Regions from separate parts of the Erwinia papayae genome, predicted to be linked through region 2. Evidence: predicted binding sites of a transcription regulator. Region 2 holds the regulator's gene; the other holds the start of a gene.
What was found. The regulator CRP, encoded in region 2, controls carbon source genes, mostly activating them, when cyclic AMP is high. The targets are predictions, from matches to a motif close to ATGTGANNNNNNTCACAT.

Region 1 (8,874 bases), 1.0 Mb from region 2:
CCTAGCCATTTTTCACCGGGACGGGTGGTGCAGTAAAACACCGGCAGCAGCCAGTTACCATTTGGCAGCACGACTACCGGCTGGCGGATAAAAGTACCGGGCCTGTCCAGCAGCGTGGCTATCGGCCCCCAGCTGTGACCAAAGTCAGCCGACTGACGATAGCGAACGATGGCGGTGTCCTGATTGCCCGATTTCTGGGCGGTGTACATCAGCCACAGAATGTTATCCGGTGCCAGAAACAGTACGGGGTTCTGCTCTGAACGGCTGTCGTCCTCCGACAGTTTTTGTGGTTCGCTCCAGCGCTGGCTGCCTTTTGCCAGACGCGAACACCAGATGGAGATATCGGCAATGCCTTCCTGGGTGCCGCCAAACCAGCAGCAGAGCAGATCGCCATCCGGCAGCGGCAGCAGGTTGGCTGCATGGTTCTGCGGGCAGGGGGAGGGTAGCATCGCGACCTGTAACTGGCTGTCACCGGCCGGGTGTACCAGGCCATCACGCTCGACGGTTACGTTATCCATCATCATTACGCTCCACTTTTTTGCAAATTGTTGTTGGCTTTCTTACTTTTTTCCCGACCGGGTATCAGGTGGTCAATCGCCATAATCACCGCCGGGGTAATCAGGGCGATATACATATTGTTGATGCCAAAAGGGTCGCCCAGCAGGAACCACACCGAGGTGGCCACACAGGCACCAATCAGTCCCCAGTTTGCACCACGGGCGCTTTTAAACATCGGCAGATAGAAGGCGATAATCGCGACCACGGAAATTGACAGGCGAATAGCGCGGGTAAAGAAGGAGAGTTTCAGCACTTCCGGCACGAACAGCACGAAGATCAGCGGTGCGAAACCAATCACCAGCGACAGCAGGCGGGTCATTTTGAACTCCCGCTCCGGGGTGGGATTACGGTAAGGGACGTAGAAATCTTTGACGATCAACGAGGCGATGGCCAGTGCCACGGTGCCGACGCTGACAAAAATCGAGGCCACCAGCGAGGTGGTGACAATCCCGGCCAGCCATGGACTCATATCCTGTAAAAACACCGGCAGAGCATAGAGGCTTTTAATGTCAGGATGTAGATATTTTGCCGCCACGCCAATCACCGCAATGGCAATGCCGATGGGCAGGCAGAAGAAAAAGGCGACCCAGGTGGCGCGGCGGGCGGCAGCCGGGCTTTTGGTTGAGGAGATCGCCTGGATGACAAACTGGGTACAGAAAATCGACCCGATGGTCCCAATTAACCAGGCGACAATGGTGCTGGCACCAACGTGGCCGTCCCAGGTCCAGTAGAAGTCCGGCATCTTCTGCACCATCGGCGTAATCCCCCCGGTCATTTTCAGCGCCACGCCGAGGATTATCAGAATACCAATGTATTTCAACGCACTGTGCAGCATAGTCACCCACGCCATGCCTTTCATGCCGCCAAAGGCAAAGTAGAAGGTGCTGACTACAGCGGTGATAAAGGCGGCCACCGGCAGGTTAACTTTCAGCACGGTAGAGATGGCGGCTGCGCCGCTGACGTAATTCCCCACGTTCACCAGCAGCAGGGCATAAATCATAATCAGCGAAATGATGTTTTTGGTGGTACTGCCGTACTTCTCCGCCACCGCGCCGGAGATGGTGATTTTGCCGGTATTGTAGATGCGTTTTACCAGCAGCAGCCCGAAAATCGGGAAGCCAATCGCCGCGCCAATCACCGACCATGAGGCGGCAAAGCCATCTTCAAACGCGGCCTGCGCGGTGCCAATGGTGGACTTGGCACCGATATATTCAGACATCAGCATAATGCCGACGATAAAGGCCGGCATCGCCCGTGAACCTTCCATAAAATCGCCGGAGCTCTTACTGCGTAAACGGTAAGTCAGCCAGGTGGTGAACAGAATGTAGGCCACCACCATCCCGATGATGATCATCGTGCCTGAGGAGGAAAACTCTTTCATCGTAATGCCTCACTATCGGTCAGGGCGCGCCGACCTTGTGGTTCTGTCCGCGCCTTGCAGGGTTAAGGTAAAGTGAAACGGAACCACAGGCAGGGCGGGACAGCCCGCCGGCCAGCAGCGTTAACGGTGATACAGGGTTAAAGGTGTGCGGGCAGCCAGCCTGTGTCTGCCCTTGTTTTGCTACGCGCGGCCCATCGATACCTGCCGCGCCTTTAATGTGTCTTCGCTGGAGATGGGTTCTACTTTCCCCATTAAAAACAGATAATTAAGGATGCCAATCACTACCAGTCCGGCAGAGAAAATCAGTGCCCAGTTGAAGGAGCCGGTCGCGGCAACGATGGCTCCGGTAACGATGGGCCCGATTGCGCCGCCCAGATTGGAGACGGTGTTTTGCAGCCCGGCGACCACGGAGACGCTGTTTTTCGGGGCCACGTCGCCTGGCAGCGCCCATACCTGCGATGCGGCCACGGTGGTTCCTGACTTCGCCACGCAGAGCAGGAATACGGTCATTGCCACTGAGTCGGTAAAAGGTGCAAAGCCAATGCACAGCGCCATCAGCAGACCGACAGTCAGAAACAGTTTGCGGGTGGCAGTCAGCGACAAGACTTTGCGGTGCACCATACGGTCTGATGCCCAGCCTGCGGCGACTTCAATCACCATGCCGCACAGCAGCGGCAGGGCGGCAATCATCCCCATCTTGATAAAATCCATACCTTTCTCTTTCACCAGGTAAGTGGGTAGCCAGGTGATAAAGAAATAGGAGGTGTAATTGATGGTGAAAAAGCCGATACACATTGCCTGTATGTTGCGGTAGCGCAGCAGTTTGTACCATTTCATCGGCAGGACGCCTTTTTCACCGTGCCTGCGCGCCTGACCTTCGCGGATCAGGCTGACTTCCTGTTTGCTGATACGTTGATGATCTTCCGGGTTTTCAGCGTAAATCAGATACCAGGCGATGACCCATAACAGCCCGACGCCGCCGATAATCAGAAAGGTCAGCCGCCAGTCGAACATGTAGATCATCCAGACGATCAGCGGCATTGCCACCGCGCCACCAAATTTTGAGGCGCTGTCGAACAGGCCGGAAACGGTGGCGCGTTCTTTATCCGGAAACCAACGGGCGGTGATACCGGCGTTACTGGGATAGGCGGCGGCCTCACCGACGCCGAGCGCGAGGCGCAGCGCCAGAAGCGATTTAAACCCGGTTGCCAGCCCCATTGCTGAGGTGGCGATGGACCACCAGGCTACCGCGAGGCCCAGCCCTTTTTTCTGACCGAAACGGTCGGCAAACCAACCCGCCGGGATCTGTAGCAGGGAATAGGACCAGAAGAATGCCGCCATGATAAAGCCCATCATTTCCGGGCTGAGTTTCAGTTCATCAATCAGATGCGGCGCGGCCGCTGACAGTACGGTGCGGTCGATATAATTGATGGCAATCGCCAGCCACATCAGACCTGCAATCCACCAGCGGATGCGGGTGTTTCCAGCATGAGTATTCATCGTCAGACCCCGGTAAGCGTTGTTCCAGGCTGGATCACCGTCCAGCTCTCTTTATCGGGGCGGCAACGACGCCCCGGCCCTGATTACAGTGCATTCATCACGTTGACCGGCTGTTGCTGTGCTCTGACACACTGCACAATCTGCTGCACACAGCGATCGCCGATGGCACTGATTGCCCCATCGGTGTAGCCGGCAATATGTGGCGTGGGAATAAAGTTATTCAGCGAGAACAGCGGATGTGTGGTCAGCGGTTCGTGGTCAAAAACGTCTGCGGCGGCACCGGCGATCATCCGGTCGTTCAGCGCATTAAACAGGTCGCTTTCATTGACCACGCCGCCACGCGACACGTTGATCAGAAAGGCAGATTTTTTCATCTGTGCGATCCTTGCCGCATCGAACAGATCCCGCGTTTGTTCAGTCAGGGGCGTGTGCAGGGTAATAAAGTCGCTTTGCGCCGTCAGTTGAGCCAGCGAGACAAACTCAATGTTGTGCGCGGCAGCAAATTGCGTATCCGGATAAAAATCAAAGGCCAGTACGCGCATACTGAAACCACTGGCTCGCAGCGCCACCTGCTTGCCGATATTGCCGAGGCCGACAATCCCCAGCGTTTTGCCATACACATCGGTGGCGAAAAGGCGCGGCCACTCTCCGGCACGGGTGGCGATACAGGCCTGCGTCACCTGGCGGGCAGCATTGAGGATTAGCGCGAAGGCAAAGTCGGCCACCGCATGTTTGTTCGCATCCGGCACGTTGGTGACATAAATTCCACGGGATTTGCAGGCCGTCAGATCGATGTTATCAACCCCCACACCGTGTTTGCAGACGATGGCCAGCCGGGGAGCCTTCGCCAGTAACGCGGCATTCACCTCGGTGAAGGCGACAATCATCGCCACGGTATCGGTCAGATGCGGCTCCAGTGCGCTCAGCGGGGCGTCGGCAGGCAGCATCACCAGCTCGAACCCCTGTTGTTGTAAGGCTTCGATTGGCTGGCTGTCGTATCTGGCGAATGAAGGAGAGGTACAAATCACTTTCATTTTACGTATCCCGTGATGGCGCCAGACAGCGCCACCACCAATTAGTGAGTGTATTGATTAACGATCTGGCGGATGCGCTGCTCCTGCTCCGTGCTGAAGCGCACGGCATAGCGGCTTTCACCCACCTCATGGCCCATCAGCGCCACCGCTTTTTTCACCGCTGCGGGCGAGAAGCCGACGCTGTAGAGATCGGTTCTCAGACCGGTGACGTTTTCCTGCGCCCGGCGCGAACCGTCGATATCACCCGCGTGGAACCGCGCCCAGATGGCGTTGATCTCGTTGGGTGCAACGTTAGCCAGCCCGGAAATACAGGCGGAGCAGCCGTCCACAAATCCCTGATGAATCAGTGAATCCGGACCGTTCAGCACGTCAAAGTTGTCGAGGCCTTCGGCGGCGCGGAGGAACCCGCTCAGGCTGTCATAACTGCCCGCGCTGTCCTTAATGCCGACGATATTGGGGTGGGCGGCCAGTTCACGCACCGTCTCAGGTTGCAGCGTGTTGCCGGTACGCGCCGGAATGTTGTAGAGAAACAGCGGCACGGTCAGCGCATCGGCGACCTCATGGTAATGGGCGATCAGTTCCTGCTGACTGAGCGGCACAAACCACGGCGTGATAGCAGAAACCGCGTCCACCCCGGTGGCGGCCACCTGCTTACCGAGACGAAGTGTTTCACGGGTGGAAATCTCACCGATGTGTGCAACAACCGGGGCGCGACCCGCAACTTCCTCGACGCAGGTTCTGGCGACGGCCAGCTTTTCTTCACTGTTCAGCACAAAGAACTCACCGTTGGTGCCGCCGCAGAAAATACCGTTACCCGCCGCCAGCTGGCGCTGAATCTGCTTACGCATGGCGGCGTCGTGGTAGTCGCCTTCGGCGGTAAAAGGGGTCACGATGGCGGTCAGTACGCCGGATATTTTTTTACTCATAGTGTCCTCGTAATCGTTAAGCGTGTAGCGCCGGAAACAGCGTCAGATAGACTTCGCGAACATCGTCGGCGCTGACCGGGGCGGGTACGTTTTTCATCAGGCGCTGGACGCCAAGTGCGGCATCAACCAGGCCGGGAAGGTGGTCCGCGCCGATACCCAGTTCGTCCAGGCTGGCCGGAAGGTGCAGGCGTTTAACCAGTGCGGTGAAATAATCCACCAGCGCGTGGGACTGCTGTTCTTCACTCAGGCTGAGATCGGCCTCTGGCAGCAGCTGATAAGCCTGGGCAAATTTGCTGACCGCCGCCGGACGCACAAACCGCATACAGGGTGCCAGCAGGATGGCATTCGCCACGCCGTGTGGAATGTGATATTTGCCGCCAAGCGGATAGGACATGGCGTGCACCAGATGCGTTCCGGCATGGGCAATAGCGGCACCGCCGTAATACGATGCCCACAGCATATCCAGCCTGGCCGCCAGATTACCCGGTTCCGCTACCGTTTTTTCCAGACTGTTAAACAGCTTTTGCAGCCCCATCAGCGCATAGTTATCGCTGACCGGATTGGCGACGGTGGCGGTGAAGCACTCAATCAGATGGCACAACGCATCAATACCGGTAGAAGAGGCAATATGGGCGGGCATACTGGTGGTCAGCTCCGGTGCCAGCACCACATAGTCAGGCAACATCACCGGCGAGATAATCCCTACCTTGGTTTCCTTTTCAGGGATGGCGAGAATGGCATTGGGTGTGGCTTCAGAGCCGGTTCCTGCGGTGGTGGGAATAAGCAGCGAAGCGGTTCGGCGCTGGGGTTTCTCGCCCTCCAGCAAGGCATCCAGCGTCGGCGGGTTCTCCACGCAGAGCACCGACAGCAGTTTGGCCACGTCCAGTACGCTGCCGCCACCCACGCCGATCACCAGATCGATACCCTGCGTATCCAATGCACTGACGATCGCCGCCACATCATGCTGGCTCGGTTCCGGAGGCACCGTATCAACCCGGCTCAGCGTGGCAACCCTGTCGCTCAGCTGGTCAGTCAGCGCCCTTACTGCCGGGATGCCGACGATGTTTTTATCTGTCACCAGCAGGACGTGTTGTACATCCTGCAACAGCCAGCCAATGTCATGAAGAGTCTGATAGCCACTGATTACGGTGCTGTTGATATTCATTTGCCATACCTTTATCTGCCTGCGAAGCAGAATTGATTGTATTTGCTCATTTCTCCGCAATGCCTTGCGGTCCATGCTTAATTTTATAGGGTAAATTGATTTCGATTAATTTGAATTTGCTCACATATAATCAATTATGATTGAATATAATCATTACCAGCAGGGGAGATGGCTTCCCGTGATAAATGGCAGGAGATGCGATGACGCCCTTGCAGTGGAAAGAGCCGGTACTGGCGGTGGCGGATGATTTCACCGGGGCAAATGATGCCGGAAGCGCCATGGCGGGGGCCGGTGCGCGAGTTAACGTGCTGTTCAACGCATCGGCGGAGACAGACGGGCTGGAAGCGGATGTCTGGGTGATTAATACCGACAGCCGCGCCTGCACTGCCGACGAGGCGGCCCAACGCACCCGGCAGGCGGTGGCACGGCAGGCAGAGCTGGCGCGCAACGGCTGGATCTTCAAGAAAATTGACTCCACGCTGCGCGGTAATCCCGGTGCGGAAGTCGAGGCCGCGCTGCTGGCCAGTACAGCCCCAGCGGCGCTGGTGGTGCCGGCGGTGCCCAAACTGGGTCGCATCACCCGGCAGGGGGTGTGCTATATCGACGGTCACCGGTTGACCGAAACGGAATACGCCAGCGATCCGCAAACCCCGGTCAGCGAGGCCTGCGTGCTGGCACGATTACAGCAGCAGAGCGCGTTAAAAGGTGGCCTGCTGCCGCTGGAGGTGGTGCGCCAGCCAGACCTGACGGCGCATCTTGCGGCGGCGATAGCAGACGGTCAGCGGCTGATTGTTCTTGATGCCGAGCAGCCGTCAGATTTGCAGCACATTGTTCAGGCGGCGGCGGCACTCGCGGTGCGACCACTGCTGGTCGGCGCGGCCGGGCTGAGCGATGCGCTGAGCGCACACCTGGCCGGAGAGGGGCAGAGGGCTGCTCTACGCCCTGCGCCGGTCAGTGTCAGGCCAGCGGCGCTGGCCGTGACCGGCTCTATGAGTGAGTTGGGCAGCCGACAAATTGCCCGCCTGCAACAGCACTTTTCGCTGTGTCTGATTGATATCAGCGTCCGGCAGATTTTGAGCGCCAGCACCGATGAGGGGCTCTGGCGACAGCAGGCGGTCACGGCGCTGCAACGCGGTCAGCACTGTGTTATCCGCACCTGCCAGCAGGCCAGCCAGCGGCATGATATCGCGGCGCTCTGTCAGCAATATGGCCTGAGCCGTCGTCAACTGGGCGAGCAGATTTGTACTTTTCTTGCCGGACTGACCCGCGCGGTACTGGCAGAGGTTCAGCCTGCCGGGCTGTATCTTTCCGGCGGTGATGTGGCGATTGCGGTGGCCAGCGGGCTGGGCGCAAACGGTTTTTGCGTTGCCGGCCAGGTGGCGGACTGCGTTCCCTGGGGACAACTGCTAAACGGTAAAAACGACCTGCTGGTGCTGACGAAGGCTGGCGGTTTTGGTGATGACAACACCCTGGTAGAAGTTTTTCGTTTTATTGAGGAGAAGGCGGGTGAGTAAAATTATTGCGGTTACCATGGGCGATCCGGCGGGTATTGGCCCGGAAATTATCATCAAATCTCTGGCGGAAGGAGAGCTGTCAGGTGCAACGGCGGTGGTAGTAGGGTGTGCCAGTACGCTGCGGCGGGTGCTCGGTATGGGCATTACGCCCCAGGCGGAAATACGCGTGCTGAACCGCGTGGCGGAGGCCCGTTTTGCGCCGGGGATCATTAACGTGATTGACGAACCGCTGGCCGAACCGCAGGCGCTGAAGCCCGGTGTGGTGCAGGTTGCGGCGGGCGATCTGGCTTTCCGCTGTGTGAAAAGAGCCACGGAGCTGGCGATGGCGGGCGAGGTTCATGCTATCGCCACCGCGCCACTGAACAAAGAGGCGCTGCACGCCGCCGGACATCTCTACCCCGGCCATACCGAACTGCTGGCGAAACTCACCGACAGCAAAGATTATGCGATGGTGCTTTACACCGACCGACTGAAGGTGATCCATGTCACCACGCACATTGCGCTGCGTAAGTTCCTGGACACACTGAACGGCGAGCGGGTGGAAACGGTCACCGCGATGGCAGATACCTTCCTCAGGCGCGTGGGCTATACAAATCCGCGTATTGCGGTGGCCGGGGTGAATCCACATGCCGGTGAAAATGGCCTGTTTGGCGATGAGGAGATCAAAATCGTCGGGCCGTCCGTTGAGAAGATGAAAGCGCAGGGGCTGAATGTCACCGGACCCTGCCCGCCGGATACGGTTTTCCTGCAATGCTATGAAGGCCAGTACGACATAGTGGTGGCGATGTATCACGAT
Region 2 (8,874 bases):
GCACCCCGCTGAGACGTGACAGCTTGCTGAGGTTGTCACTGTTTTCGAGCCACTGCTGCGGGTTATCGAGATAGCTTTTCTGCACCGCCAGCGCACTGCGTGCAAAAGCAGTCACCACTTCCGGGTGTTGCCTGGCAAAATCTTTACGCACCACCCAGACATCGAGCGTCGGTGAGCCCCATTGTGCCACTTGAGCAGAGTCGGTCAGGACATGGCCCTGTTTTTCCAGCTCACTGACTGCCGGAGCCCAGACATAAGCACCGTCGATATCCCCTCTCTGCCAGGCAGCCACAATCGCCGGTGGTTGCAGATTGATAATTTGCAGCCGATCGGGGGCGATTCCCCAGTGCTTCAGAGCAGCAAGCAGGCTGTAATGCGTGGTGGAGATAAAAGGTACGGCGATACGTTTACCGATCAGATCCTGAGGCGTGTTGATGCCTTTTTTCACCACCAGCGCCTCGGAAGTGCCAAGTTGCGAAGCCAGCAGAAACACCTCAATCGGCACCTGCTGACTTGCAGCAACGGCCAGCGGGCTGGAACCGATATTACCGATTTGCACATCGCCAGATGCCAGCGCCCTGACCACGCCAGAACCGCTGTCGAACTTGCGCCAGTCCACTTTCGCACCACTCTCTTTAGCAAAGGTATTATCAGCCTGGGCGACCTTTGCTGGCTCCGCTGACGTCTGATAAGCAATGGTGATATCCACCGCTTTGCTACTGGAGGAGGAAGCAAGAAGTAAAAGCATTACAGCGATGGAAGAATGGCTGAATTTACCCGCCATAACACAGCTCCGGTTGTCTTTATCTGAGGATTAATCTCCTCTTTGTAACCGGGAACTATTTTGGCAATAAAGTAATTAAAAATTATCTTTTATATTTTTATCTGCTTAGAAGAAAAGTACCTGACTTTAGCTGAAAAACAGAAAACCACCGCCAGACGGTGGTTTGTATCCTGCTGACAATGGTTAATGCCAGATCAGTAGCACGCAGACGGCGGTCAGAATGCCCATGGAGAGATTAAAAATTTTCCAGGCACGACGACTGGCAAGAATTCGTCCAATCAGCGTTCCGAAACTCAGCCAGATTACACCGGACAGAAGGTTAACGAGCATCATCGCAAAACTGATCGCCACCACCGAATCCCGCCAGGCATCGCCCGACAGGCTGAAGCTGGCTACCGCTCCCAACGCCATAAGCCAGGCTTTGGGATTAATGAGCTGGAGCAACCCGCCCTGCCAAAATGGCACGGGGCGCTTTGGAGGCTCACCGGTTTGCAGTTTTTCATATTTCGCGCTGGCAATTTTCCATGCCAGCCAGAGAAGATAGAGACTTCCGGCAATTTTCAGAAACAGATGAAGGGCAGGATAAAGCAGGATCAATCCACCAATGCCGGAGGCTGCAATAAGCAGCATGACCTGCATACCGGTCATAATCCCTGCCAGCAACCACAGCGAACGCAGGAAGCCAAAATTGGCACCAGAGGCGGTAAGTAACATATTATTGGGGCCAGGGGTTATTGCAGCCACCCAGAGAAAGCCCAGCATCGATAAAAATAAACTCAGTTCCATATGAATCGGGTGCTCCTCACCGCTGACCAGAATCGAACCTGATGAAGCTAACAACGTGACAGGGATCAGACAAGCATTTTGAAGATCAATTTTAATCCACAGCCCTCTGATTTTCAGCCCATAACAGGGTTCAGTAACCCACACCTGCAAACCATGCTGCCCCGGTTAATACGCCGTCGTATGTATCTGCAACCGCACTGGCAACGCCTGACGCTTCCTGACAGCGATTTTGTTGACCTCGCGTGGAGTGAAAATCCGGCACATGCCAGACATAAGCCCCGGGTGGTGCTGTTCCATGGCCTTGAAGGCAGTGTCAGCAGTCCCTATGCGCATGGCCTGCTGCATGCCTGCCAGCAACGAGGATGGCTGGGGGTAGTGATGCATTTTCGCGGTTGTAGCGGCGAGCCGAACCGGCTGCACCGGATTTACCATTCAGGCGAGACCAGCGATGCCTCCTTTTTTCTGCAATGGCTTCGGGAGCAATGGGGGACGGTGCCAACCGCCGCCGTAGGCTTTTCACTGGGTGGCAATATGCTTAGCTTTCTGATGGGAGAGCAGGGGAACGCCTGTCTGTTGGATGCCGGCGTGGTGGTTTCTGCTCCGCTGATGCTGGAGCCATGCAGTCTGCGGCTGGAGCATGGATTTTCCCGCGTCTATCAGCGCTATTTGCTGAATTTGCTCAAAAAAAATGCCGAACGTAAACTGATTGCCTGGCCTGGCACACTCCCTGTGGATATGTCACAACTGAAAGCGTTGAAGACGCTGCGAAGTTTTGACGATGCCATCACCGCCAGAGCACACGGCTTCAGGGATGCAGGCGATTACTATCGCCGCTGTAGCGCCATGCCATTGTTGCCTGCTGTGTGTAAACCTTTACTGATTATTCATGCGCAAGACGATCCTTTTATGAGTGAAGAGATCATCCCTGATCCAGAGAGGCTGCCAGCCTGCGTCGAGTATCAATTGACCCGTTATGGTGGTCATGTGGGATTTGTCAGCGGAACCCCGCTCAAACCGCAAATGTGGCTGGAACAACGCATTCCGCAATGGCTTTCAACCTGGCTGGACAATTAATATGATTATTCCCTGGCAAGAACTGGAAACAGAAACGCTTAATAACCTGATTGAATCCTTTGTGCTGCGTGAAGGGACCGATTACGGTGAACACGAACGTTCTCTGGCGCAGAAAGTCGAGGACGTTCGTCGACAGCTCAGTCATGGGGAAGCCGTACTGGTGTGGTCAGAGCTGTATGAAACAGTGAATATCATGCGTCGGGATCAATTCAGTCAAATTTAAAATCTCCGATCGGACAGCACAATACATTTTCAATAAAACCCCCAAAAATAATTAATTTACCCAAAAAAAATCCGTTAATAAACCTATTAACACCCCATTACCCCTGTAATTTTAATAAAAAATATGCATACTATTTCCTTTATCTACAGGTGAACCATAGATATTTGATTACAATAAGCATCAAAAAATTAAAACTTTAAATAAAAAATCAACAACAACTAAAAATAAAAGACAGAAAAACCACAGGATTATTGTTTAAGTAAAAACCAATACCTTTATCAAAAACAAGGAACTACACACATGAATATCAAAACAATAATTATATTCTCTTGCATTCTTGCAGGTTGTCATTCTGCATCACACGGACGTCAGAATGCGTTGAATCAATCTGAAATTGGTTCAGGAGAAAAAACATTAAAAGAAAAAAAATTATTGATCAGACCAGGTCTGTTTTTCCATTATCTAATTATTCACAAGACATCAACAAATGGATTCCATCTAATTCACCAGATTATAATCGTCCGGTAATAAGCATTGAATCACAACAACACCATTTTACTGAATTAAAGAAAAAATATTTTGGTACCGGGCTGAGCGATCGTTCCCCGTGGAATGAAACTTACACCCGGACACTACCGATTGAAGCACAGCTTATTATTCATAAGGATATTGAAAAATGGTTATCCGGCACAGCGGAGTCATACGGCCTGAACTTTAAAAAACTGCCTTTAAGCAGCAAGAATGCAATCAGAATAAATGCCAATGTTACTGTTCCCGATAATACTGCAGGACGTGCTATTACAGTCAGAGAAACACTGATCAGAATCCTGCCCACTATCGACCCGATCTTTAATGACCCCAGGCTGGCCGGCGAAGGGTATCCTTTTGATAACCTGCAAATGTCAGCCATACGTGCCGGAACCCCGCTGTATATTCTGACATCCAGTCAGGATAAAGCCTGGAAATTTATTTTCTCTCCAACTGTTATGGGATGGGTAAAAAGTGATGATATTGCCAACGTTGATGATACATTTGTCTCCAGTTGGGTTGCATCAGCACAACAACAGCTTGGCGCGTTTATAAAAGAGCCCGTTTCTGTCACTTATGGTAACAGATTTTATTTTACCGCCCGTCCCGGAACAATTTTGCCAATGCGCAAAGAATCAGGGAGTGTCCTTGTCGCCATTCCGGTAAAACAAACTGATGGCAGCGCACAGATAAAATGGCTTCCCAGCCAAAAAGAAGATGTCGTCACCATGCCGTTAATCATGACACCCAACCATATCGCTAACCTGATTAATTCAATGCAGGGCAAACCTTACGGCTGGGGGAATTTTAATTTTCATAATGACTGTTCCGCCGAACTTCGTAGCCTGATGATGCCATTTGGCCTTTTTTTGCCCAGGAATTCAGCCGCACAGGCAAAGTTCGGCAAAATGGTGGATCTGAGTCATCAGGATGTGAATTCACGGATAAGTTATCTGGCTGAACACGGAAAACCGTTTACCACATTGATACATGTGGACGGGCATATAATGCTGTATATCGGTAATACCTCTCTTAACGGAAAAGTTGTCCCAATGACCTATCAAAATATTTGGGGATTGCATACGCAAAAAGTGGAAGGCAGAAGTATTATTGGTAGTTCCGTATTTTTCCCTCTGCTGGCAACCTACCCGGAAAATACCAATCTTTTGTCTCCGGCAGCCAAACCCCTGTTCAGCCTGAGCTTCATTGAATAATCTCTCTCACCCGCTTCGGATTGAAGGGAAGATGACACAAAGCAACAAAACGTGATAACAATGGCGGGTCCATATGCACAAGGAACCCGTTTATGTCTGCTAAACATCCGGTGATCGCCGTGACCGGCTCCAGCGGAGCCGGAACTACCACCACCAGTCGCGCCTTCCGCAAGATATTTCAGCAGTTGAACCTGCATGCTGCTGAAGTAGAAGGAGACAGCTTTCACCGGTATACCCGACCAGAAATGGATATGGCTATTCGTAAGGCACGGGACCTGGGTCGTCATATCAGTTATTTTGGGCCTGAAGCCAATGACTTTGCGCTACTGGAACAGACCTTCAGACAATATGGCGAAAGCGGAAACGGCCAGTCACGCAAATATCTGCATACCTACGATGAAGCCGTGCCCTGGAATCAGGTTCCCGGCACCTTCACGCCCTGGCAGCCGTTGCCGGAACCTACCGATGTGCTGTTTTATGAAGGGCTGCACGGCGGCGTGGTGCCGATTGTTAACCTTGAATGGATACAGAAACTGGTACGCGATACCAGTGAACGTGGTCATTCCCGCGAAGCGGTGATGGATTCTGTCGTGCGCTCAATGGAAGATTACATTAATTTTATCACCCCACAATTCTCCCGCACTCACCTCAACTTTCAGCGGGTGCCAACCGTTGATACCTCAAATCCGTTTGCTGCCCGCTCCATTCCGTCGCTGGACGAAAGCTTTGTGGTTATTCATTTTCAGGCGCTGGAAGATATCGATTTCCCTTATCTGCTGACCATGCTTCAGGGCTCGTTTATTTCCCGCATCAATACCCTGGTGGTGCCTGGCGGTAAAATGGGGCTGGCATGGAGCTGATCATGGTGCCGTTAGTCAAACGATTGATGGAAGGCAAAAAAATAGAGTAGCGCCCTGCATTGACAGGGCGACATTGCGCTTAGCGCGCAACCACCTCGTAACTGTGGGTAATGGTGACACCCTTACCCAGCATCAGAGCCACGGAGCAGTATTTTTCAGCCGAAAGATCGACTGCCCGTGAGACAGCTTTATCACTTAGCTCATCACCGGTAACGATAAAGTGCAGATTAATATGGGTAAGCAATCGGGGAGCCTCTTCCCGCCGCTCTGACGTGAGCTTCACTTCGCAATCTTTTACGTCATGGCGGCCTTTTTGCAAAATTGACACCACGTCAATAGCGCTGCATCCACCTGCCGCCATCAGTACCATCTCCATCGGGCTGGGCGCTTTATCTCCGGAGTTGCCATCCATCAGTATCTGATGCCCTGAAGAGGATTCGCCTAAAAAGGTCAGCCCTTCCACCCACTTGACTCGTGCCTGCATGTCAATGCTCCTAATTCATTCAATTAACTCCAGATTACGCTTAAGCCATAAAAACGGCAATCCGACAAACTTCCCACTATGCTGAATAAAGAGAACAGAAGACACTGGTGCAAAGCTATGCTACAAAAAGACTGTAAAATTTTCGTCAGTACTCTACAAATCATGACGAAACGGAATGACATAACGAGCCAGGCTTTGAGCTAAGGCCAGAAAAAATTTCCTGACAGGGTAACGCTTCAGTATTTCATCGCCTGACAGGGAATTCTGCCCCTGAATTTAAGGCACGATAACAACAGAGGATAACAGCGAATGGTTCTCGGCAAACCGCAAACAGACCCGACACTTGAATGGTTCCTGTCACATTGCCATATTCATAAGTATCCATCCAAAAGCACGCTGATTCATCAGGGTGAAAAAGCGGAAACGCTCTACTACATTGTCAAAGGCGCGGTAGCGGTGCTTATCAAGGATGAAGAAGGCAAGGAGATGATCCTCTCTTATCTTAATCAGGGTGATTTTATTGGCGAACTTGGCCTGTTCGAAGAAGGTCAGGAACGTAGTGCGTGGGTTCGGGCAAAAACCGCCTGTGAAGTTGCTGAAATTTCGTATAAAAAATTCCGTCAGCTGATTCAGGTTAATCCGGAAATTCTGATGCGCCTTTCTTCGCAAATGGCGCGCCGCCTGCAAGTAACATCAGAGAAAGTAGGTAATTTAGCGTTTCTTGATGTCACCGGCCGCATCGCCCAGACACTGCTTAATCTGGCCAAACAGCCAGATGCCATGACTCACCCGGACGGTATGCAGATTAAGATTACCCGTCAGGAGATCGGTCAGATCGTTGGCTGCTCACGTGAAACAGTGGGCCGTATCCTGAAAATGTTGGAAGATCAGAATCTGATTTCAGCGCATGGGAAAACCATCGTGGTTTATGGCACACGCTAAACGACTCTGCTCCACGGCGTAACAGTTTTGTTGCGCCTTTTATCGGTAGGGAGCCATGTGGCGTAGAATCATTTATCACCCCGAAGTTAATTACGCATTACGCCAGACAATGGTGCTCTGTCTGCCCGTCGCTGTCGGATGGCTGACGGGCTACCTGCAAAACGGATTACTCTTCTCTCTGGTTCCTGCCTGCTGCAACATTGCTGGCCTGGATACTCCCCACAAACGTTTTTTCAAACGTCTGACCGTTGGCGGCAGCCTCTTTGCCTTTAGTAGCTTTCTTATCCAGTATCTCGGCGAACAGCAGATTCCCCTGCCCGCCATCCTGTTTGTGATGGCCATGTTGCTGGGTGTCACCGGAGAAATCAGTCCACTGCACGGCCGGTTGTTACCCGGTTCGTTGATTGCCGCTATTTTCACTCTCAGTCTTGCCGGCAGAATGCCCATCTGGCAGCCCCCTGTGCTCTATATACTGGGCACCGTCTGGTATGGTGTTTTCAACTGGTTCTGGTTCTGGCTGTGGAAAGAGCAGCCGATGCGGGAAACATTGAGCCTGATGTATCGTGAGCTGGCTGATTATTGCGAGGCAAAATATTCTTTGCTGACAAAGCTAACCGATCCGGAAAAGGCCCTGCCGCCACTGCTTACCCGCCAGCAAAAAGCGGTGGATTTGATCACCACCTGCTATCAGCAGATGCATATGCTAGCCGCCAATAATCACAATCATCATAAACGGCTGACCCGCGCCTTTCAGGTAGCGCTGGATTTACAGGAGCACATTTCCGTCAGCCTGCACCAGCCGACAGAGGTGCAAAAACTGGTAGAACAAAGCCACGCTGAAGCAGTGATCCGCTGGAATGCCCGAACGATTGCCGCCCGGCTACGCAGGCTGGCAGACGACATTCTTTATCATCGGTTACCTGAACGCTTTACTATGGATAAGCAGTTGCAGGCACTGGCAAAAATTGCCCGTCAGCATCCGGATAATCCGGTCGGCAACTTCTGTTATTACCATTTCAGCCGTATTGCGCGCGTGCTGCGTACTCAGCGCCCTCTTTATCAGCGCGACCTGATGGCGGACCGTCAGCGCAGGTTGCCACTGCTGCCCGCGATAAAAAGCTATCTCTCACTGAAGTCTTCGGCGCTGCGTACCGCCGCCCGTTTCGCGGTGATGCTGAGTTTTGCCAGTTCGCTGGCGCTGTTTTTTGATTTGCCTAAACCGTACTGGATACTGATGACGGTGATGTTTGTCAGTCAGAATGGCTACAGTGCCACCAGGGTGAGAATTCAGCACCGGGCGCTTGGCACCTTTGCCGGGCTGGTCATCGCTGCCATTACCCTGCGGCTGCATGCCCCGGAATCTCTGGTGCTGTTGACCATGCTGGCAATCACCCTGATCAGCTATTTGTTTATCCGTAAATTTTATGGCTGGGCTATGGTTGGGTTTACGGTCACGGCGGTATATTCCCTGCAACTCCTGTCGCTGAATGGCGCAGATTTTTTACTACCACGCCTGATGGACACGCTGATGGGATGCCTGATTGCCTTTGGCGGCATGGTCTGGCTGTGGCCACAGTGGCAAAGTGGCCTGTTGCGGCAGAATGCCCATGATGCGCTGGGCGCTTACCAGGATGCGCTGCAAATGCTGCTGGGTAGCGAGGAGCAACCAGAGAAGCTGGCATACCAACGGATTAAAGTTAATCAGGCCCATAATGCGCTGTTTAACTCTCTCAACCAGGCAATGCAGGAACCGGGATTCAATACCCGTTATCTTGCCGATATGAAATTATGGGTTACGCACAGCCAGTTCATCGTTGAGCATATTAATGCCATGACTATTCTCGCCAGGGAACATACCATGTTGACGCCATCGTTGGCGGAAGGCTATTTACAGCGATGTGAAATCGCCCTACAGCGCTGTCAACAACGACTGGAATATGATGGCCCTGGCCAGGAAACCGACATCATGGAAGCGAAAA

Region 1: the regulator CRP is predicted to act here: its motif matches at 6,673-6,690, upstream of AC3RPL_RS16810 (iron-containing alcohol dehydrogenase).

The regions. Positions count from the first base shown of each region.
Region 1 is NZ_JBZCHT010000013.1:140,055-148,928, reverse strand. It holds gene AC3RPL_RS16835 (sialidase family protein) at 1-524, opposite strand, end outside; gene AC3RPL_RS16830 (sodium:solute symporter family protein) at 524-1,939, opposite strand; gene AC3RPL_RS16825 (MFS transporter) at 2,120-3,439, opposite strand; gene AC3RPL_RS16820 (phosphoglycerate dehydrogenase) at 3,523-4,473, opposite strand; gene AC3RPL_RS16815 (dihydrodipicolinate synthase family protein) at 4,515-5,399, opposite strand; gene AC3RPL_RS16810 (iron-containing alcohol dehydrogenase) at 5,416-6,564, opposite strand; gene dtnK (D-threonate kinase) at 6,765-8,078, shown strand; gene AC3RPL_RS16800 (D-threonate 4-phosphate dehydrogenase) at 8,071-8,874, shown strand, end outside.
Region 2 is NZ_JBZCHT010000013.1:1,149,571-1,158,444, reverse strand. It holds gene tauA (taurine ABC transporter substrate-binding protein) at 1-784, opposite strand, end outside; gene AC3RPL_RS21370 (LysE family translocator) at 968-1,570, opposite strand; gene AC3RPL_RS21365 (hydrolase) at 1,649-2,644, shown strand; gene AC3RPL_RS21360 (YheU family protein) at 2,646-2,867, shown strand; gene AC3RPL_RS21355 (SH3 domain-containing protein) at 3,281-4,609, shown strand; partial or broken gene AC3RPL_RS21350 (phosphoribulokinase) at 4,702-5,519, shown strand; gene AC3RPL_RS21345 (OsmC family protein) at 5,549-5,953, opposite strand; gene crp (cAMP-activated global transcriptional regulator CRP) at 6,263-6,895, shown strand; gene AC3RPL_RS21335 (YccS/YhfK family putative transporter) at 6,951-8,874, shown strand, end outside.